4 regions of the Nocardia spumae genome follow, and region 2 is predicted to be linked to each of the others. Evidence: riboswitches for the same ligand, from Rfam matches in the RefSeq annotation. Region 2 holds a riboswitch; each other region holds the start of a gene.
The links. Region 2 has a riboswitch for S-adenosylmethionine ahead of LKD76_RS02720 (rhodanese-like domain-containing protein). Riboswitches for the same ligand answer to the same signal wherever they lie in the genome.
Positions count from the first base shown of each region.

Region 1: it holds a riboswitch for S-adenosylmethionine, as region 2 does, so the genes downstream of both, LKD76_RS17170 (GNAT family N-acetyltransferase) here and LKD76_RS02720 (rhodanese-like domain-containing protein) in region 2, are expected to answer to the same signal.
Region 3: it holds a riboswitch for S-adenosylmethionine, as region 2 does, so the genes downstream of both, metX (homoserine O-acetyltransferase MetX) here and LKD76_RS02720 (rhodanese-like domain-containing protein) in region 2, are expected to answer to the same signal.
Region 4: it holds a riboswitch for S-adenosylmethionine, as region 2 does, so the genes downstream of both, LKD76_RS30130 (aminotransferase class V-fold PLP-dependent enzyme) here and LKD76_RS02720 (rhodanese-like domain-containing protein) in region 2, are expected to answer to the same signal.

Region 1 covers NZ_JAJFZL010000001.1:3,838,677-3,843,792, forward strand. The annotation lists gene LKD76_RS17160 (L,D-transpeptidase) at 1-879, opposite strand, end outside; gene LKD76_RS17165 (rhomboid-like protein) at 1,201-1,887, shown strand; SAM riboswitch class I at 1,978-2,069, shown strand; gene LKD76_RS17170 (GNAT family N-acetyltransferase) at 2,071-2,661, shown strand; gene LKD76_RS17175 (ABC transporter substrate-binding protein) at 2,774-4,381, shown strand; gene LKD76_RS17180 (ABC transporter permease) at 4,387-5,116, shown strand, end outside.
Region 2 covers NZ_JAJFZL010000001.1:649,647-654,762, reverse strand. The annotation lists gene LKD76_RS02730 (type 1 glutamine amidotransferase family protein) at 1-564, opposite strand, end outside; gene LKD76_RS02725 (O-succinylhomoserine sulfhydrylase) at 612-1,826, opposite strand; gene LKD76_RS02720 (rhodanese-like domain-containing protein) at 1,948-2,364, opposite strand; SAM riboswitch class IV at 2,383-2,496, opposite strand; gene LKD76_RS02715 (Rv0361 family membrane protein) at 2,550-3,056, opposite strand; gene LKD76_RS02710 (FAD-dependent oxidoreductase) at 3,328-4,731, shown strand; gene LKD76_RS02705 (amidohydrolase family protein) at 4,781-5,116, shown strand, end outside.
Region 3 covers NZ_JAJFZL010000001.1:6,014,434-6,019,549, reverse strand. The annotation lists gene LKD76_RS26860 (DUF167 domain-containing protein) at 1-70, shown strand, start outside; gene LKD76_RS26855 (tRNA (cytidine(34)-2'-O)-methyltransferase) at 99-563, opposite strand; gene LKD76_RS26850 (GNAT family N-acetyltransferase) at 872-1,384, shown strand; gene LKD76_RS26845 (DUF3017 domain-containing protein) at 1,557-1,802, shown strand; gene metX (homoserine O-acetyltransferase MetX) at 1,880-3,043, opposite strand; SAM riboswitch class IV at 3,194-3,305, opposite strand; gene LKD76_RS26835 (NADP-dependent isocitrate dehydrogenase) at 3,595-4,812, shown strand; gene LKD76_RS26830 (MFS transporter) at 5,116-5,116, shown strand, end outside.
Region 4 covers NZ_JAJFZL010000001.1:6,738,102-6,743,217, reverse strand. The annotation lists gene LKD76_RS30140 (DUF2752 domain-containing protein) at 1-90, shown strand, start outside; gene LKD76_RS30135 (hypothetical protein) at 109-312, shown strand; gene LKD76_RS30130 (aminotransferase class V-fold PLP-dependent enzyme) at 316-1,725, opposite strand; SAM riboswitch class IV at 1,776-1,889, opposite strand; gene LKD76_RS30125 (flavin reductase family protein) at 1,986-2,450, opposite strand; gene LKD76_RS30120 (crotonase/enoyl-CoA hydratase family protein) at 2,621-3,442, shown strand; gene ppa (inorganic diphosphatase) at 3,503-3,994, opposite strand; gene LKD76_RS30110 (D-alanyl-D-alanine carboxypeptidase/D-alanyl-D-alanine-endopeptidase) at 4,262-5,116, shown strand, end outside.

The DNA of each region.
Region 1 (5,116 bases), 3.2 Mb from region 2:
ACCGGCCTGCCCCTGGCATACCCCGTAGGTGCAGGAGTCCATGACGATCGAGGGCGACTTCTCCGAAATCACATGCGGCCCTTCGTGAGACGGAAAGCCGGGGGAGCCCAGGCTCATCGGCATCTGATTCACCTGCGCGCCGTTGCGGAAGATCGTCAACTGCTCGGTGTTGCCGTCGGCCTTGGCGACCCACGCGTCGTGGACGGTGTAGTCGGCGCTGTTGTTCTCCGCCCCGAAGACGCCGTCCCCGAAGTCGACCCCGAACACATCGGCCTCGATATGAATCTTGGTGCCCGGCTGCCAGTACTGGGCCGCGCGATAGTGGACGTCCTTGTCGTCGACCCAGTACCAGGCGCCGGGCTGGGGCGGGCTGACGGTGATCTTCAGATGATTCTGTACCTCGGCCTTGTTCGCGACGGGCGCGGTGAACTGGAAGACCATGGGCTGTCCGACCCCGATACCGGATTCGGCCACCAGATCCGGCGCCGGCACGACATTGGCGTACGCCTTGTGCGCGGCGTCGATCGTGGTGACCGTCGCGGTCTTGGTCGTGGCCACCTGCGCCAGATTCACCGCCTGGACCTGCACCCGATAGGTGGCCCCGTATCCCAGCGGATCCTTGGAGGTCCAGCTGTGCCGGTCCGCGGCGAAGGTGCCGGCGACGGGTTTGCCGTCCCCGTCGGTGACGGTCACCGCGGTCAACATGCCGTCGGCGGAGTTCACCACGATCGGAGTCGAGGGATTGAGCGGACCGTGATCGGCCGCCGGCACATCGACGGCGGCCGGCGCCGTGATTTCGGGAGCCTTCGACGGCGGCGCCGCCGAGGTCGCGCCGTGGGAACCACAGCCTCCGGTCAAGGCGACGATCGCCGTCAACATCGCCGACACCACCAGTAGAGATCGACGCCCGCGCACGTCCCTCACCGCCTCCGCTCGCACCCTCGCATACACAACGTCCACCGGACCGCCGGGGGAACACAGCACCCTCCAGTGGACACCATGAATCCGGTATCGCGCTGCAGCAGCAGAGTACGTGTCGGCACGGATTCGCGCGCGATCGGCACCCGTTCACCAGGCGTTTTGCCGTATTAGCGGCATTTGCCGCGTGTCGGTTGTTCTCACCCGCCATGGGTGATTCCGGCCCCGCCCGCCGGAGCCGATAGTGGAGCGGTGGGTACGCACCGTCGAGGAAGGTGACCGATGCCGAGCCGAGGCACCGCCCGCTGGACGTCCGTGCCGAGCGCGGTCGGAACCTATATCCGGCGTGCCCCGGGCACCTACATGTGGCTGGCGATCCTGCTGGTCTCCACCCTCGTGGTGCGTCATCTGACCCCGCAACAGGCCGACATCGTGCTGGGCAATCGCTCGACCAACCTGCATCACCTGCGGGAGGATCCGGTTCGAGTCCTGATCTCGAGCGCCTTCTGGCTCGCCGGCGGCGGCTGGCTGGGTTACGCCGTGTCCTACACCGTCTTCCACGCCCAGGCCGAGCGCTGGCTGGGCACCCTGCGCTGGCTGATCGTCGTGCTGATCGCCCATGTCGGCGCCACCTACATCAGCGAGGGCGTGCTCTACTGGGCGATCCACCACGACTACGCGCCGGAGTCGGCGGTGAACACTCTCGACTACGGGGTCAGCTACGCGCTGGCGGGCGTGGTCGCGGTCCTCGTTTATCGCATCGCCACACCGTGGCGCTACCTCTATCTCGTCGGAGTGATCATTTTCTACACTGTGCCGGTCTTCGCCGGCCGAACCTTCACCGACATCGGTCATTTCAGTGCGATGACCCTCGGTTTCGCCTGCTATCCGCTGACCCGGGGGCGGCCGGGACCGTGGGATCCGGTCGCCGCGACACGGGCCCGATTCGGATCTTCGGCACGGGGGTGATGACACCGCCGATCCGCCCGCGCGGCAAGGATTGGATTCACCGCGATCGGGAGTGCTGACGGCACACCGGAATTCCCCTAGCGTTCCCCTCACCCATCCAGAGCGACCGAGAGATCCGGCTCCACGACGTCGCAGCAACCCCCCGACCGGGTGTTGGGTGCTACCGCCGGAACCGATGGAGGAATGATCATGGTGCGCAGTGTCTTTCATATCGGCCAACACGATCCGATGGCCGCGCCACTGCTGGCCGAACTGGCGATCGAATACAGCAGCCGCTACGGCGGCAGCGTCGGTGCGATACACGCGGATCTGGTGAACCACCCGGCCGCGGATTTCGCGGCGCCGCACGGCGATCTGCTGGTGGTGGTCGAGGACGGTGAACCGGTCGCCGGAGGGGCTTTCCGCCGCCACGACGCGCGGACCGCCGAATTGAAACGGATCTGGACGGCGCGCGAACATCGCCGCCGCGGTCTGGCCACCTTCGTCCTCGACGAACTCGAGACCGAGATCGTGCGCCGAGGCTATCGGCGCATCGTCGCGGCCACCGGTCCGCGCCAGCCCGAAGCCGTGGCGCTGTATCTGTCGGCGGGCTACACCGCGGCCGACAGCACGTTCGCCCACCGCGGCGGCCCGCCCGCGCACTCGTTCGAGCGGTTTCCGACCCGGACGCCCGCGATATCCCAGCGCCGCAACCGTTTCGGGCGCGACAGTGGCTACCGGCCGGTGCGCGGTTACCGGCAGATCCGGGACGAGGCCGGTGTCGTGCGCATATGACGTTCCGCCTGCTGCCGTACCGGGCCGACATCGCGCCGTCACCACGGCACACCGTCCGCCGCCCGGCACTGGGCACCGACCGCTACCGAATCGATCCACCCGGAGCCACCGCATGAAACGAATCATCGCGCCGGCGCTCGCACTCACCGCGACGGTGGCCATCGCCGCCTGTGCGAACACCTCCGGCACCGGCGGCGACGCCGGGCCGCCGCAACCGGGCGGCACCCTGCGTTACGGTTTGTCGCAGGCGCCGACCTGCTCGGACCCCGCCCAGGCCGGCACCAACCAGACCCTGTACGTGACCCGGCAGATCGTCGATTCGCTCACCGACCAGGATCCCGCCAGTGGCGAGATCAAGCCCTGGCTGGCGACGTCCTGGCAGGTGAGCCCGGACGCGAAGACCTTCACCTTCCACCTGCGGCCCGATGTCACCTTCAGTGACGGCACCCCGCTGACCGCCACCTCGGTGCAGAAGAACTTCGACGCCGTGGTGCACACCCTCACGGCGGCGAAGGCGCCACTGGGGGCGAGCTACCTGTCCGGATACGCGGGTACGACCGTGGTCGCTCCGCTGACCGCCGAAGTTCACTTCGACGCGCCGAACGCCCAATTCCTGCAGGCGTCCTCGACACCGCAGCTGGGTATCCTCGCCGACGCGACCACCGCGAAACCGGCCGAACAGCGCTGCCTCGGCGACGATATCGGCAGCGGCCCGTTCGTCTATGCCGGCTACCGGCAGGACGTATCGGCGGCCCTGGTGAAACGGACCGGATACCGGTGGGGATCAGCGGTCTTCGCGCACCCCGGCGAAGCGTATCTGGATCGCATCGAATTCACGGTGGTGCCCGAGGCCGGGGTGCGGACCGGGAGCCTGTCGTCGAACCAGCTCGACGCCGTCAGTGACGCCCTGCCACAGGATGTTCCGCAGCTCGAGGCCACCGGCGCGAAGGTACAGTTCGCCTCGAATCCGGGCGTGCCGTTCGGTCTGCAACCGAATCTGAGCCGGGCGCCACTGTCGGACCCCGCGGTGCGTCAGGCGCTCCTGCACGGGATCGACCGCAGACAGCTCGTGGATACCGTCCTGGGGCCGCAGTTCCGTGCGGCGACCGGTTCCCTGGCCTCGAAAACACCCGCCTACGTCGACCTTTCCGCGCAGCTCGGCTACGACCCCGGCCAGGCGCGCCGGATCCTGGATCAGGCCGGATGGGTGCCCGGCGGTGACGGTATCCGGGTCAAGGACGGGCGCCGCCTGTCGTTCGGGGTGCTGTTCAGCACCGCGTTCGCCGGCAATCAGGCCACCGTGGAGCTGGTGCAACAGCAACTGCGCGCGATCGGGGTCGATCTGCGGCTCGAACTCGCGGCCGCCGGCGACTACACCGCCCGGCAGAACGCCGGAGATTTCGACGCCACCTACTACAACACCACTCGTGCCGACGGCGACATCCTGCGTACCACCTTCGGCCGTGGCCAGCGAAACCTCAACCAGCGCGGGCCGATTCCGGCGTTGGACGGTGCACTGGCCGAGCAGCTGTCGACCACCGACCCGGCCGCGCGGGCCGCGGTCATCGGGCAGGCGCAGCGGGCGGTGATCGACAACGGCCTGTGGTTGCCGACCATCGAACTGTCGCAGGCGATCGGCGTGTCCGGCGCGGTGCACGACCTGACCTTCGAGGCCTCGGCGCGGCTGCAGTTCCACGACACCTGGTTGAGCACACGATGAGTCCGCTGACGCGCTATGCGATCGTCCGTGTGCTGCAGGCGATCGGCGTGTTGTGGGCCGCGTTCACGATCTCGTTCGCGGTGCTGTTCCTGCTGCCCTCGGATCCGGTGCAGCTCGCCGTCGACGCCGATCCGGGCGCGGCCCCCGACCCGGCCGCGATCGCGGAACTGAAGGCCAGGTACGGATTGGACCGTTCGGTGCCGGAACAGTATTGGACCGCCCTCACCCATGCTGTGCGCGGTGACCTGGGACGCTCCCTGAACACCGGGCAATCCGTCACCGGCGCGCTGGCGCAGTCGATTCCCTCCACCCTGGCGCTGGCCGGGTTCGCGCTGATTCTGGCGATCGTCTTCGGGGCCGCGCTGGCGGTGGCCGCGGCCTACACCCGGCGGCGGTGGCTGCGGAATCTGCTGACGGCGTTGCCACCGATCGGTGCGGCGATGCCCACCTTCTGGGTGGGATTGATACTGCTGCAACTGTTCTCGTTCCGCTTGCGGCTCGTCCCGGCATTCGGCGGGACGGGATTCCAGGGCACGATCCTGCCCGCGATCACACTCGCCGTTCCCGTCGGCGCGGTCATCGCGCAGGTGTTCTACAGCGGCCTGGCGGCCACCTGGCGGCAGCCGTTCGTCGATGTGGCCTTCGCCAAGGGGGCGTCGCGGCTGTGGGTGCAGTGGCGGCATGTGCTGCGGGCCGCGGCGGGACCGGCGCTCACCGTCGCGGGACTGTGGGTGG
Region 2 (5,116 bases):
GAGGCGATACCACGCGTCCAGCACCTCCGGCTCGAACAGGTCCAGCCGAGCGAAGACGTGCCGCGCGAAGTCGATCGGCGCGATGCCCGTCGCGGTGATCAGGTCCCCGTCGGTCACCGCGGGTTCGTCCACATAATGCCCCGCCCCGGAATATCCGGTCGAGGCCAGATATTCGGCCGCGTTGCCGGTATGTGGCCGGGCATCGAGCAGACCCTGTCTCGCCAGGCCGAAGGTCGCGCCGCAGATGGCCGCGACCGGCACCCCGGCGGCCAGGAAGTCGCCCGCCGCCCGGGCGAAGGGCAGCAACCGCTCCCCCTCCCAGCTGTCGGCGCCCGGCAGGAGCAACATGGCGCTGTCGCCGGGAGAGAGCTCGTCCAGTGTCAGATCCGGGACCAGCCGCAGACCACCCATCGTGGTCACCGGTTCGGCGCCGAGACCGACGGTGCGCACCTGCCAGGTGCCGGGTTCGCGTTGCATCAACGGCCGATTGACACCGGCGGTGACATAGCCGGGCTCCCAATCGGCGAGCGTGTCATAGATAGCTACATGTACGGTTCCACCCATGACAGTATGCTGTCATATTTGACAGCATACTGTCAATGGCGTGGATATCAGCCGAGCGCCTGCTCCAGATCGCCGAGCAGATCCTCCACATCCTCGAGGCCGATCGAGATGCGCAGCACGCCGTCGGTGAGGCCCACGGCCGCACGCCCTTCCGGACCCATCGCGCGGTGCGTGGTGGTGGCCGGATGGGTGATGAGCGACTTGGCATCGCCGAGGTTGTTGGAGATGTCGACGATGCGCAGCCGGTTCAGCACCTCGAACGCCCGCTTCTTGCCCTCGTCGGGCCCCGCGGCCAATTCGAAGGTCACCACGGTGCCGCCACCGGACATCTGCGCGGTGGCCAGGTCGTACTGCGGATGCGAGGTGAGGAAGGGGTACTTCGTCCACGCCACCGCGGGATGCCGCTCCAGGAATTCCGCGATCGCGAGGGCCGACCGCGTCGACTGCCGCACCCGCAGCGGCATGGTTTCCAGGCCCTTGAGCAGCGTCCAGGCATTGAACGGGCTCAACGCCGGACCGGTGTGCCGCATCAGATTCTTGACCGGGCCGTTGATGTATTCGCTCTCGCCCAGGATCGCGCCGCCGAGCACCCGGCCCTGACCGTCGATGTGCTTGGTGCCCGAATAGACCACCACATCGGCACCGAGTTCGAGGCTGCGCTGCAGCAGCGGGGTCGCGAAGACGTTGTCCAGCACCACTTTCGCACCGGCCGCATGCGCCAGCTCGCTCACCCGCCGCACATCGACGAGGGTCTGCATCGGATTGGACGGGGTCTCGAAGAAGACAGCGGCCGTGGGCTGCGACAGCGCCGCCTCCCACTGATCGAGATCCTCACCGTCGACGAAGACGGTCTCCACACCCCAGCGCGGCAGGATCTCGTTGCACACCACGAAACAGGATCCGAACAGGCTGCGCGCGGCCACCAGGCGATCACCCTGCCCGAGCAGTGCGGCCAATGCGGTGAACACCGCCGACATGCCGCTGGCGGTGGCGAAACACGCTTCCGCGCCCTCGAGCAGCCGCATCCGCTCCTCGAACATGGCGACGGTCGGATTGCCGTAGCGCGAATAGACGAAATGTTCGATATCTCCGATGAAGGCCGCCTCCGCCGCCTCCGCGCTCTCGTAGACGAATCCGGACGACAGATACAGCGCCTCGGAGGTCTCCTCGAAACCGGACCGCCGCACCCCGCCGCGCACGCCCAGCGTCGCCGGGCCCACACCCTCGGGTAACGGCCGATCGAATGCACCGCCGGTGATCATGACTACCTCCCATCAACCCGGCGGATCGGCGCCGAGTTCGCCGGGATCAGCGCCCGACTGCGTGAAAAACTGCGGCGCGCAGCGCTTTTACCTGCGTGGCCGTTACCTGTGCGGACGCTGCTCACGACTGCCGCCATGGCAGACCGAGTGCGCGCCACCCCGCGCCGCCGCGATGTCCGTCGGCGTCCAGCGGCCCCTCGAAACCCTCCAGCACGTTGTAGGAGGGTGCGAATCCGGCTGCCGTGGCCGCGGTGGCCGCGCCGATCGAGCGCTGCCCGGACCGGCACAGGAAGATCACCGGGGCCTCGCCGACGCGATCGGCCAGGATCTGCTTCAGCTGCGCCACGAAATCGGGATTGGGCGCCCCGCCGAAATCGACCCATTCGATCAGCGCCGTCGGCCGGTCGATCGAGGTGGTGTCGGGCACGCCGACGAATCGCCATTCCGCTTCGGTGCGCACATCCACCAGCACCGCATCGGGATTGTCGCGCAACAGCTCCCACGCCTGTCCAGGCGTGATGTCACCGGCGTAGCTCACTTGTCGAACCTCCTACAGAATCCGCACTTGCCGTGTCCGGTCGGACAGCGGCCAGGTCGTCACCCGGAGCACCCCACCGCGGAGGAGGGTTGCCGACCAGCGAGCCGGGGCTTACCGCTGGTACTCATGACCTGAACCGAGAATGCCTGGTCACAGGCCCGATTGTCAAACCTGTCGATCAGGAATCAGGCGTTCCCGCAGACCAGCCAGACCCCCTTCTCCCGGGTGAAATTCCAGTTGGCCACGCTCTTGCGGCCGTCGATCTGGCTGGTCACCGCGGCAGTGGCGTGGTCACCCTCGATCTTCACCGCGTCGACGCCGGCGATGTCGTACTTCTTGCCGACCGAATCCGGTCCCAGCGGCGACTTCTTCTCGTCGAAGGTCGCGCATTCGGTGGTCTTGCGCCGAGCCGCGTCGGAATCGCTTCGGGCCGTGGCGAAGTTGCGCGCGGCCACCGCGACCCGATCGGAATCTGTGAGATTGTTCTCAGCCGGGCGAGTGATCGCGAGCACCACGACCGCGATCAGGGCGATCATCGCGATGGCCGCCGCGATGAGGAACGGGGCGGCCGAGCGCGTGGTGTCGCGCTGATCGATCGGGGTAGCCGGATCATCGCCCGGTGAGCGCGAGTCGCCGTTGCCGTGGGTGGCCGATTCGCCGTCGCTCTCGGGTGCCGGATCGCTGTCGCTCATAGCCTGATCATTACCGGCGGGTCGAAGTGTCGAAGATCACGCCTGCATTTTCGCGCGGATACCGGGAATGGCTGCGACGTACACCACCGATAGAATCACCAGAACTCCGGTCACATCCGGTGCACGGATCGGATAGCTCCACGCGGCAACGAAGCGGCGTCGGCGCCACAACAGCCGGGCAGGAGCTCGGCCCGCACGTCAACTTAGCCTAAGCTAAGAAAGACGGCTGAGATAATTGACGAGAGTTTTCGACCAAAGGGTGCGCGTAAGAATGACCGAACACGCTGGAACGAATAGCGGCGCGGGCGACCGCCCACTGCGCATCGCGATCGTCGGTGCCGGACCGGCCGGTATCTACGCCGCCGACGCGTTGATGAAGTCCGATGTCGAGGCGAGCATCGATCTCTACGAGCGCATGCCCGCCCCGTTCGGCCTGATCCGCTACGGCGTCGCGCCCGACCACCCGCGTATCAAGGGCATCATCACCGCCCTGCACAAGGTGCTCGACAAGCCGCAGGTCCGCTTGCTCGGCAATATCGACTACGGCAGCGACATCAACCTCGACGACCTGCGTCGTTTCTACGACGCGGTGATCTTCTCCACCGGCGCCAACGCCGACCGCGCGCTGGGCGTGCCCGGCATCGAGCTCGACGGCAGCTACGGCGCCGCGGACTTCGTGTCCTGGTACGACGGCCACCCCGATGTGCCGCGCAGCTGGCCGCTGGACGCGGAGAAGGTCGCTGTCCTCGGTGTCGGCAACGTCGCGCTCGACGTCGCCCGCGTGCTGGCCAAGACCGGCGAAGAACTGCTGCCGACCGAGATCCCGCCGAACGTCTACGAGGGCCTGAAGAACAACAAAGCGCTCGAGGTGCACGTCTTCGGCCGCCGCGGTCCCGCCCAGGCCAAGTTCACCCCGCTGGAGCTGCGCGAACTCGACCACTCGCCGAATATCGAGGTCATCGTCGACCCCGAGGACATCGACTACGACGAGGGTTCCGAGGCCGCGCGCCGCCACTCCAAGCAGGTCGACATGGTCTGCAACACCCTCGAGCAGTGGGCCATCCGCGACGTCGGCGCACGCCCGCACAAGCTGTTCCTGCACTTCTTCGAATCCCCCGCCGAGGTCCTGGGTGAGGACGGGAAGGTGGTCGGTCTGCGCACCGAGCGCACCACCCTCGACGGCACCGGCAACGTCAAGGGCACCGGTAACCACAAGGACTGGGACGTCCAGGCCATCTACCGGGCCGTCGGCTACCTGTCGCAGAACATTCCGCAGCTGCCGTTCGACGATCAGGCCGGCACCGTTCCCAACGAGGCCGGGCGCGTCCTGATCGACGAGGGCGCCGACGGCGCCGCCCGCTACCTGCCGCAGACCTACGTCACCGGCTGGATCAAGCGCGGCCCGGTCGGTCTCATCGGCCACACCAAGGGTGACGCCAACGAGACCATCGCCTGCCTGATCGACGACGCCGCCACCTTCACCCCCGCCGCCGAACCCGATCCGGAAGCGGTCGTGAAGTTCCTGGAGGAGCGGGGCATCCCGTTCACCACCTGGGCCGGTTGGTACCGCCTCGACGCCCACGAGCGCGCACTCGGCGAGCCCGAGGGCCGTGAGCGGGTCAAGGTCGTCGAGCGCGAGGACATGCTGCGCGCCAGCGAGCCGCACAAGGTCTGAACTTCACACCCGATCCGCATTCGTCACCGACCTGAGGCATGCTGATCACGTGTTCGATTCACACGTTCACATCATCGACCCGCGGTATCCGCTGGTCGAGAATCAGGGCTACCTGCCGGAGCCGTACACCATCGGCGACTATCGAAAGCGCATGGCGCACTTCGATGTCGACGGTGGTGCGGTGGTGAGTGCGTCCTTCCAGGGCGCCGACTCCACCTTCATGATCGCGGCACTGGCCGAACTCGGGCCGAACTGGGTCGGCGTGATCAATCTGCCGCCGGATGTCACCGACGAACAGATCCTGGCGCTCGATCGTGCCGGTGTGCGCGCCATCCGGTTCAACCTGAAGCGAGCAGCGGTCGACATCGTCACGCTGACCATGCAG
Region 3 (5,116 bases), 5.4 Mb from region 2:
CCCCACATCGGCGGTGCGGCTCACGGCCGGAGCCACCTCCCGCTTCAAACGCTTCGAGATCGACAACTGAGCCGCGAACCACCCACGGGAGCGGGCGATTACACCGCTCCCGGGAACCCGAGCTGGCGCCATGCCTCGTATACGGCGACCGCCGCGGCGTTGGACAGGTTCATCGACCGGCGGCCGGGCAGCATGGGTATGCGCAATTGCTCGGTGATGTGCGTATCGGCCAGCACCTCATCCGGCAGTCCGGTCGGTTCCGGCCCGAACAGCAGCACGTCTCCGGGGCGGTAGGCGATATCGGTGTTGTGGGTGGTGGCGTGCGTGGTGAAGGCGAACACCCGCTCGGGTCGCAGCGATTCCCATGCGGCCGTGAGGTTTTCGTGCACGGTGACGACCGCCAGATCGTGATAGTCCAGTCCGGCGCGGCGCAGTTTCGGTTCCGACAGATCGAATCCGAGGGGCTCGATCAGATGTAGCTCGCATCCCGTACCGGCCGCCAGACGGATCGCATTACCCGTATTGGGTGGGATACGCGGTTCGAAGAACACCAGCTTGAGCACACCGAGACGGTACCCGTCCACCCGACGGGGCACGCGTCGGAGCCCGGCCTCTGCTACCGTGACCGGCGGCCGTTCGTGACGGCCGATCCGTTCCATCGATGCCGCGATCGCCCGCGGGGTCGACCAGTTCGCGGGAGGTGGGTTGATGACTGTGTGTGAGGCCGCCGTGCGCGCTGGTACCGAATACCGCCTCCGGGGCATCGGCTCCTTCCGCGCGTCGGCCTGATCTCGTCCACGGTTCCGCCGAGCGCTCGCTCGCGCAACCGCGTCGACTCATCACCCGATCTCTATGAAACGGATTCGTAGCATTGACTATTCGAACCTGGACCACGCGTGCCGAAACCGCCGCGGACATTCCCGTCGTCCACGCAATCAATACCGCCGCGTTCGACCGGCCCGACGAGGCCGATCTCGTCGAGGCACTACGCGGCGATCCGGCCTGGATCGACGGCCTGTCGATCGTGGCGGCCGGACCCGACGACACCGTCGTCGGCTACGCGCTGCTGACTCGCTGCCATATCGGCGACGTCCCGGCCCTGTGCCTGGGACCGTGCGCCGTACTGCCGCAGTACCAGCGCACCGGTGCCGGGGCGGCGTCCGTTCGCGCCGCATTGCGGGCTGCGGCCGACCACGGGGAGCATTTCGTCACTGTGCTCGGCCACCCCGAGTACTACCCGCGGTTCGGCTTCCGGCGGGCAAGCCGGTACGGCATCGATCTGAGCATCGATGTTCCCGATGACGCGCTGATGGCTCTCACGCTCGACGCGGGCCATCCGCTTCCGGCGGGCCGTATCCACTACGCCGCTCCGTTCGGCGTCTGATCCTCGCCCGGTCGCGGCGGCCGCATCCAGTGGCCGTCGCGACCGCGCCGCCCCCGCTCCCGGCGGCGGGACGACCGGACATGCGAGAATCGCAGCCGTGACCGATGCGCCCGCCACGCACCCGCAGCAGCACTCCAGCCCGGTGAACCGCTTCTTCCAGGTTCACCTGCCGATGCTGCTGGTCGTCGTGGTGTTGCTGGTCGCGGTGGTCTTCGTAGCGCAGGACCGCTGGCGCCGCGGCGCGTTCTTCATCGGCGGAGCGACACTACTGGCCGCGGCGTTCCGGTTGTGCCTGCCGCCGGCCCGGGTCGGGCTGCTGGCGGTGCGGAGCAGGCCGTTCGATATCGGCGCCTACACGGTGCTGGGTGGCGCGATCATCGTGCTGGCCGCCACCATCAGCAGCCTCGGCGTCGGCTGAGGGCATCGAGCCCGGCCCGGGCTGCGGGGATCGAGCCCGGCCCGGGCTGCGGGGATCGCGGTGACTGCCGGCGAGGATCAGGCGCGGGCGTTCCGGGCGGCGCGAGCCAATTCCATCGTCTGCTCCAGCAGTTTGCCGATCGCCTCGGTCTCGGTGAGGAAACCGTCGTGGCCGTCGCGTGAGTGCACGACTTCCAGCCCCTTGCAGCCGGGCAGCAGATCGGCCAGTTCCTGCTGGGTTCGCAACGGGTACAACCGATCCGAATCCACACCGCCGACCAGGCACGGGACCGGGGTGGCGGCCAGTGCGGCCTCGATACCGCCGCGACCGCGGCCGACGTCGTGGCGGTTCATCGCCTCCGACAGCAGTACGTAGGTGGCCGCGTCGAAACGGGCGACCAGCTTGTCGGCCTGATGGTCGAGATAGCTCTGCACCGCATACCGTCCGCCGTCCCGAGGGTCTTCGTCACCCTGCGCGGAGTTCGCGAACCGGTGATCGAGCTCGAATTCGGTGCGATAGGTCAGATGCGCGATCCGGCGTGCGATACCCAGGCCGGCGCGCGGGCTGCGGCCGGTGCCGTGGTAATCGCCGCCCTGCCAGTCCGGATCGGCCTTGATCGCGGCGATCTGCGTGGTCTGGGTGCCGATCTGATCGGCGGTCGCCCGGGCGCCGACGGCCAAGACCAGCGCGGCGTCGACGCGATCGGGAGAGCCGACCATCCACTCGAGCACCCGCATACCACCCATGGATCCGCCGACGACCGCGGCGATGCGGGGGATGCCCAGCAGCTCGAGCAGTGTCACCTCGACGGTGACCTGATCGCGGATCGAGATCTCCGGAAACCGAGCGCCCCAAGGCTTTCCGTCCGCGGCGAGGGAGCCGGGCCCGGTACTGCCCTGACAACCGCCCAGCACATTCGTGGCGATGACACACCAGTGGTCGGTGTCCAGTGCGGCGCCGGGGCCGACCAGTCCGTCCCACCATCCGGGCAGCGCGTGCCGATCGTCGGGGTTGCCGCAGACGTGGGAATCGCCGGTGAGTGCGTGTTCGACCAGCACCACGTTGTCCAGTCCGGGGGACAGCTCACCCCAGCGCTGCACCGCGAGCTCGACGCCGGGTATCACCGCGCCGTTCTCCAGCCGGACGTCGCCGATGCCGATGGTTCCCAGGCTGCCGTCCGGCGGCGGTAGCAGTGTCGTTGCGCCGGGCCGCGACGTGTTCGATTCGATACTCACGGTCACCGCGCCGTCACCGCGCAGAGCCGCGCCGCACGTTCGACACGAATACCTCGAGAACACACATCCCCGATGTTAGCGACACCCCCCGGGCGCGCCGCCGCCTCCACACCCTTGCCGTCGGGCACGGTGAATTCACTCACTTGTTGCTCCTGATCGTCGCGCTTGCCCTCGGCTTTCGAGAGCCCGGTCAATCACCCGGAGCACCCCACCGCAACTGGAGGGTTGCCGGCCAGCGAGCCGGGGCTTGGCGCTGGCACTCATGACCTGCTGTGGATGGTAACAATCGGTCCGGACGGGTGCGAGGGTTGGGCTCAGCCGATCGGGGTGGCGGCCGCCGCGGGAAATGTGGCCGATGTGACGTGCGTATCACTCAATGGGGCGGCCCCTGTTTCTGAGACACAGCGCACCAGTACGCTTGTCTTGTTTAGCACCAGGCGTCTCGTGGACAACGCGGGGCGTATACGTTGTCTGTTGAACAGCTGGGGTCCGCTCACAAGCGTGCTCGCCTGGCCGTGCAATGGGAGCACACCTTCCTTAGGAGGACACGAAGATCCATGTCCAAGATCAAGGTTGAAGGGACCGTCGTCGAACTCGACGGCGACGAGATGACCCGGATCATCTGGCAGTTCATCAAGGACAAGCTGATCCATCCGTACCTCGATGTGAACCTCGAGTACTACGACCTGGGCATCGAATACCGCGACAAGACCGATGACCAGGTCACCATCGACGCGGCCAACGCCATCAAGAAGCACGGCGTCGGCGTCAAATGCGCCACCATCACCCCTGACGAAGCGCGGGTCGAGGAATTCGATCTCAAGAAGATGTGGCGTTCGCCGAACGGCACGATTCGTAACATCCTCGGCGGCACCATCTTCCGCGCGCCGATCATCATCTCCAACGTTCCGCGTCTGGTTCCGGGCTGGACCAAGCCGATCATCATCGGCCGTCACGCCTTCGGCGACCAGTACCGCGCCACGGACTTCAAGGTGCATCAGGCGGGCACCGTCACGATCCAGTTCACCCCGGAGGACGGCTCCGAGCCGATCGTCCACGAAGTGGTGAAGATGCCCACCGACGGCGGTGTCGTCATGGGTATGTACAACTTCAAGAAGTCCATCGAGGACTTCGCGCGGGCCTCGCTGAACTACGGCCTGCAGCAGAACTACCCGGTCTACATGTCGACCAAGAACACCATCCTGAAGGCCTACGACGGCATGTTCAAGGATACGTTCCAGGAGATCTTCGACACCGAGTTCAAGCAGGAGTTCGACGCCGCCGGCCTGACCTACGAGCACCGGCTGATCGACGATATGGTCGCCTCCGCCCTGAAGTGGGAGGGCGGCTACGTCTGGGCCTGCAAGAACTACGACGGCGATGTGCAGTCCGACACCGTGGCGCAGGGCTTCGGCTCGCTGGGCCTGATGACCTCGGTGCTGCTCACCCCGGACGGCCGCACCTGTGAGGCGGAGGCCGCGCACGGCACCGTGACCCGGCACTTCCGCCAGCACCAGCAGGGCAAGCCCACCTCCACCAACCCGATCGCCTCGATCTTCGCGTGGACCCGTGGCATCGCCCACCGCGGGAAGCTGGACAACACCCCCGAGGTCATCGGCTTCGCGCAGACTCTCGAGGATGTCGTCATCAAGACCGTGGAGAGCGGTCAGATGACCAAGGATCTGGCGCTGCTGGTCGGTGGCAACCAGGGCTACCTGACCACCGAGGAGTTCCTCGGCGTGCTCGACGCCAACTTGGCGCGCGAACTGAGCTGAGCGCCGTCGTCCGCCCGGAGCTTCCGGTGCGGGCGGTAGAGATATCCGGGCACCCGCCCCCACCGATTCGGTGGCCGCGGGTGCCCGAATTGCGTTCCGGACCGGTGCGCGTCCGGTCCGTGAGTCGAATCACCTCGATACCGGGTATCGGTCGGCGCCGGGCGCGCGTTGGCCAACCCTATGGTCGACTCAGCTCTCCTGCGCAGCGCAAGCCCTGCCGACGATCTCGCGCCCGCCGGGACGACAGGACGACAGGACTCGTCTCGGCCGGATCCGGTTCGCACCGGATGGCACATCCCGGCGA
Region 4 (5,116 bases), 6.1 Mb from region 2:
GGTCGCGCGCAGTGGTGGTTGATCGGTGCGCTGGTGGTGTTCACCGTGATACGCAACATGCCGTTCGGCACCTGGTTGGCCCCGGTCTAGCCGGGCATGCTGATAACTATGGCCCACTCGAACCAGGCTGATTCGTTGAAGTCGCGCGTGCGTGAGAAGATGCTGCGCCAACTGAACGAGGACGGCACGCCGGACCCCGAACAAGACGATCCCCGCCAGATCGCCATCGAGAACGATCTCGAGGCGCTCGAGGCCGTCACCGACGGCGATCCGCTGGTGGAGGAATTGGCGGCGCGGTATCTGGTGCCCTGACGCTCAGTTCGTGCAGGGCGCCGCGACAGGATGCGTGTCGGTCAGGCCCGGGCGGGTTTCCGGAGTCGGTGACCACTGTCCGTCGGTGCGGGTGTAGGTCCACAGCGAGCCGTGGCGGACCAGCCGGCTCAACGCCTCGATCAGCCGATCCACGTCGGCGACCGAGGTGCCCAGGCCGATGCTGGCGCGCACCGCGCCGTCGACGCCCAGCCGCTGCACCAGCGGGTGTGCGCAGAACCGGCCGTCGCGCACGCCGATGCCGTATTCGGCCGACAGATACGCCGCGACCCGGCCGGGTTCGACACCGTCGACGGTGAACGCCACGATGCCGACACTGTCGGCGCTGTCGCTGAAGATCCGCAGTTGCCGTACGCCCGCAACGGTTTTCAGACCCGCGCGCAGCCGAGTGATCAGATGCCGCTCGTGATCGGTGACGGCCTGGTCGTCGAGTGCGCGGAGCGTCTCACAGGCCGCCGCGACCGCGGCCGCACCCAGGACGTTCGGAGAGCCGGCCTCGTGGCGCTGAGGTGCGCGGGTCCACCGGACGTCCTCGGTGGTCACAGCGGTCACCGCACCGCCGCCGGCCAGATACGGCGGCGCCGCATCGAGCCAGTCCCGGCGGCCGACCAGTACTCCGGCGCCGAACGGCGCGTACAGCTTGTGCCCGGAGAAGGCGAGATAGTCGATTCCGGTGCCGCCCGACTCCTCGGAGGCGAACGACCGCAGATCGATCCGGCGATGCGGAGCCAGCTGTGCCGCGTCGACCAGGATGCGCGCACCGCGCCGATGCGCGATCGCGGTCAGTTCCGCCAGCGGCAGCACCTCGCCGGTCACATTGGACGCGCCGGTGATCGCCAGCAGCGCAGCGGGTTCGGCGCACAGCTCGGCGTCGATCCGGCGCAGTGTCTCGGCGACGGTGTCGGCGGCGCGCACCACCCGGCGGCCGCGCCGCGTCCAGGGCAGGAAGTTCGCGTGATGTTCGATATCGAGCACCACGGTGTCGCCCGGCACGCAGGTCGCCAGCAGATTCAGTGAATCGGTGGTGTTGCGGGTGAACACCACGACCTGATCGTCGGCGCAGTTCACCGCGCGCGCTACCGAAACGCGCGCTCCCTCATAGCAATCGGTGCTGATCCGGGAGGCGTAACCGGCGCCACGGTGCACGCTGGCGTAATACGGGAGCAACTCGTTCACCCGGTCGGTGACCTGGGCGAGTGCGGGTGCGCTCGCGGCGTAATCGAAATTGGCATAGGTGCGGAAACCGCCCTGTACCAATGGAACTCGAAGATCGCAGCCCGAAACCCGAGCCACGGGATCGCCGGTGCGGCAGGCCCGGCTCGTAGTGCCGGCGCAGCCGGAATCGGCGCACACCGCGGTTTCGGTGACGGCGGTGGTGGACACAGCAGTGCTCATCGGGACAATCCCTGTCGTTCAGGGACTCCGGATATTGGGAAGAGGATCGGAGTCCGCGCTTGCCGTGTTCGGTCGAACAGCGGCCAGGTCGTCACCCGGAGCACCCCACCGCGGAGGAGGGTTGCCGACCAGCGAGCCGGGGCTTGACACTGGTACTCATGACCTGATCCGAGACTGACAGAACTCGTCGGGGATTGTCAAGCACCGGAGTGGCCGGGCCGCTGCCGCGGACGGGCGGACAGCGCGAAAAGTGTTGTTTCTCAGTCCAATCCGGCCGGACGGTGGTACGTGCCGTTGTAGTACAGCAGCGGGTTGCGCATCGGCCCGTCGCCGGTGTCGTCGTGCACCCGGGTCACCAGGCCGACTACGAGTGTGTGATCGCCGATCGGAATCAATCGATGGACGGTGGCGCGCACCCAGATCGGCGTGCCGTGCAGGACCGGCTCGCCGGTGTCGAGCGTCGACCACAGGTCGGCGTCGGCGAAACGCTGATCGGCGGTGCGGGAAAACCGTTGTGCCAGATGCTGTTGGTGTTCGCCGAGGAAGTGGACCACCACCGAATCGGCCTCCGACATCGCCTCGATGGACGAGGACGTGTGCGCGATGTTGAACGAGATCAGCGGCGGATCCAGGGACAGCGAGGCGAACGAGGTGGCGGTGAAGCCCACCGGCCGGTCCGGTCGGCTCAGGGTGACGATTGTCACTCCCGCGGGATAGTGCCGCATGGCCGATCGGTATTGCGCCGCGGTGACGCCGTCGTGCGTGGGGCCGAGATCGGCGACCTCGGCGTCGGGTCGCTGGGAACTGCTCACAGTTCCAACCTACGTCCTGCCCTCGTGCGCGTAATCCGGACCGCTGTCCTCGAGAGCGCGAACTGCCCCGATACGCTGGACGAATGACTGATTGGAAGGCTTTCGTCGTCGAGCGCACCGGTTCCGTCGCGCGTGTGACGCTGACCGGACCCGGTAAGGGCAATGCGATGGGACCGGATTTCTGGAGCGAACTGCCCCAGGTCTTCGGTGAGCTGGACGCGGATCCCGCCATTCGGGCGATCGTGCTCACCGGTTCGGGAAAGAACTTCTCCTACGGCCTGGACCTGCCCGCCATGAGCCCGACCTTCGGGCCGCTGCTGGGTGAGAAGGCCCTGGCCGCGCCGCGCACCGACTTCCTCTACGAGATCCGCCGCATGCAGCAGTCGGTGACGGCGGTCGCCGACTGCCGCAAGCCCGTCATCGCGGCCGTCTCCGGCTGGTGTGTGGGCGGCGGGCTCGATCTGATCGCCGCCGCCGATATCCGCCTGGCCAGTGCCGAGGCCACCTTCAGCCTGCGGGAGGCGAAGGTCGCGATTGTCGCCGATATCGGTTCGCTGCACCGGCTGCCGGGCATCATCGGCGAGGGGCACCTGCGCGAACTCGCCTTCACCGGTAAGGACATCGACTCGGCGCGGGCCGAGAAGATCGGCCTGGTCAACGATGTCCACCCGGATCAGGACGCGGTGCTGGCCGCCGCGCACGCGCTGGCCGAGGAGATCGCGGCCAATCCGCCGCTGGTGGTGCAGGGCATCAAGGATGTGCTCGACCAGCCGACATCCGGCAAGGTGGCCGACGGCCTGCGCTACGTCTCGGCGTGGAACGCGGCGTTCCTGCCCTCGGAGGATCTGACCGAGGCCATCAAGGCCGTCTTCGAGAAGCGGGAGCCGGTCTTCCGCGGTAAGTAGTCGCCGGTAGTCACGACGGCGCTCGCGGGGCGGGTACGTCCCGCGAGCGCCCGGCGCGAATCAGTGGCCGCCCTGCTCCTGCAGCCGCGCGATCGCCTCGGTGGTGAGGGTCTCGGCCTTGGCCCGGCCGTCCCAGCCGTCGACCTTGACCCACTTGCCCGGCTCGAGGTCTTTGTAGTGCTCGAAGAAGTGCTCGATGGCCTTGCGGTCGAACTCCGGGATGTCGTTGACGTCCTGGATGTGATCCCAGCGCTTGTCACCGGCCGGAACCGCGACGACCTTCTCGTCGCCGCCGGCCTCGTCGCTCATCAGCAGCACGCCGACCGGGCGGGCCTCCACGATCACACCGGGGAACACCGACTCCGGCAGCAGCACCAGGCAGTCCAGCGGGTCGCCGTCGGAGCCCAGGGTGTTCTCGATGTAGCCGTAGTCGGCCGGGTAGACCATCGGCGTGTAGAGATAGCGATCCAGGCGCACGCGACCGGTTTCGTGGTCGACCTCGTACTTGTTGCGCTGCCCCTTGGGGATCTCGATGGTGACGTCGAACTCCACGTCATCTCCTTGTCTGATACGTATGCGGTGGGTGCGGTACGGCCGGCTCGTGCGGTATGCCTCCGGCTCGCCCGCTCGTGCGGCGGGCCTGCCGACTCGCCAGCTCGTTCGGGGGAACCCCGGCGAGGTGAGGATAGTGTGGTCGATGCGCGCATGGGTGCGGCAGGGAGCGTCCGCCTCGCACGGGGTGAATAGGGAGACAGCTGTCACGTGGTAGGTCGAGGTAGGCAGAACATCGGCGGGCTGGCTGCTCGCCGACGCCGCAATATGTGGGTCGCGGTGCTGGTCGCGATCGTTGTCGCCGTCGCGGTCGTCGCGGTCGTCGCCGTGACGGTGCGACCGTGGACCGAGGAGTTCCGGCACGGCGGTTTGACGATAGCCGCGCCCCCCGCGCCCGTGAAGCCCTTCCCGCAGGTGACTCCCGCCGCGGCCGGCGCCCCCGAAGCGACCCGGCAGGGACTGGCGAACGCGCTGGGCCCGGTGGTGACGAGCCCGGATCTCGGCAACTTCGCCGGCTCGGTCTCCGATCCCGATACCCGCTCCACCCTGTGGAGTGCCGATGCGGAGAAGCCGATGATCCCGGCCTCCACGCTGAAGGTCATGACCGCGGCCGCGGCTCTGCTGGTCCTGCCGCCCGACCACAGGGTCACCACGCGGGTGGTTGCCGGTTCGGCGCCGGGTGAGGTGGTGCTGGTCGGTGGGGGCGATCCGACGCTGACGGCGCAGGCCGACGGTAAGGGCTACTACCCGAACGGGCCGAAGCTGTCGGATCTGGTGGCCCAGATTCGCGCCTCCGGACATCCGGTCGACACGGTCGTGGTCGACAGTTCGGTGTATTCGGGTCCGACCTGGCCCGCCGGCTGGGATCCGGTCGATATCGCCGGTGGTTCCTGGGCACCGATCGAACCGGTCATGATCGACGGCGGGCGCCTCGATCCGCTGGTCGAGTACTCGCCGCGTTCGGCTACTCCGGCGCTGGATGCCGGTCGCCGCCTGGCCCTGGAACTCGGAGCCGATCCGGCGAAGGTGCGTTCCGGTAAGGCCGCGGCCGGCGCCGCCGAACTGGGCCATGTGGATTCCGCCGAACTGCGGGATCGGCTGCGCGACATGATGGTTCACTCC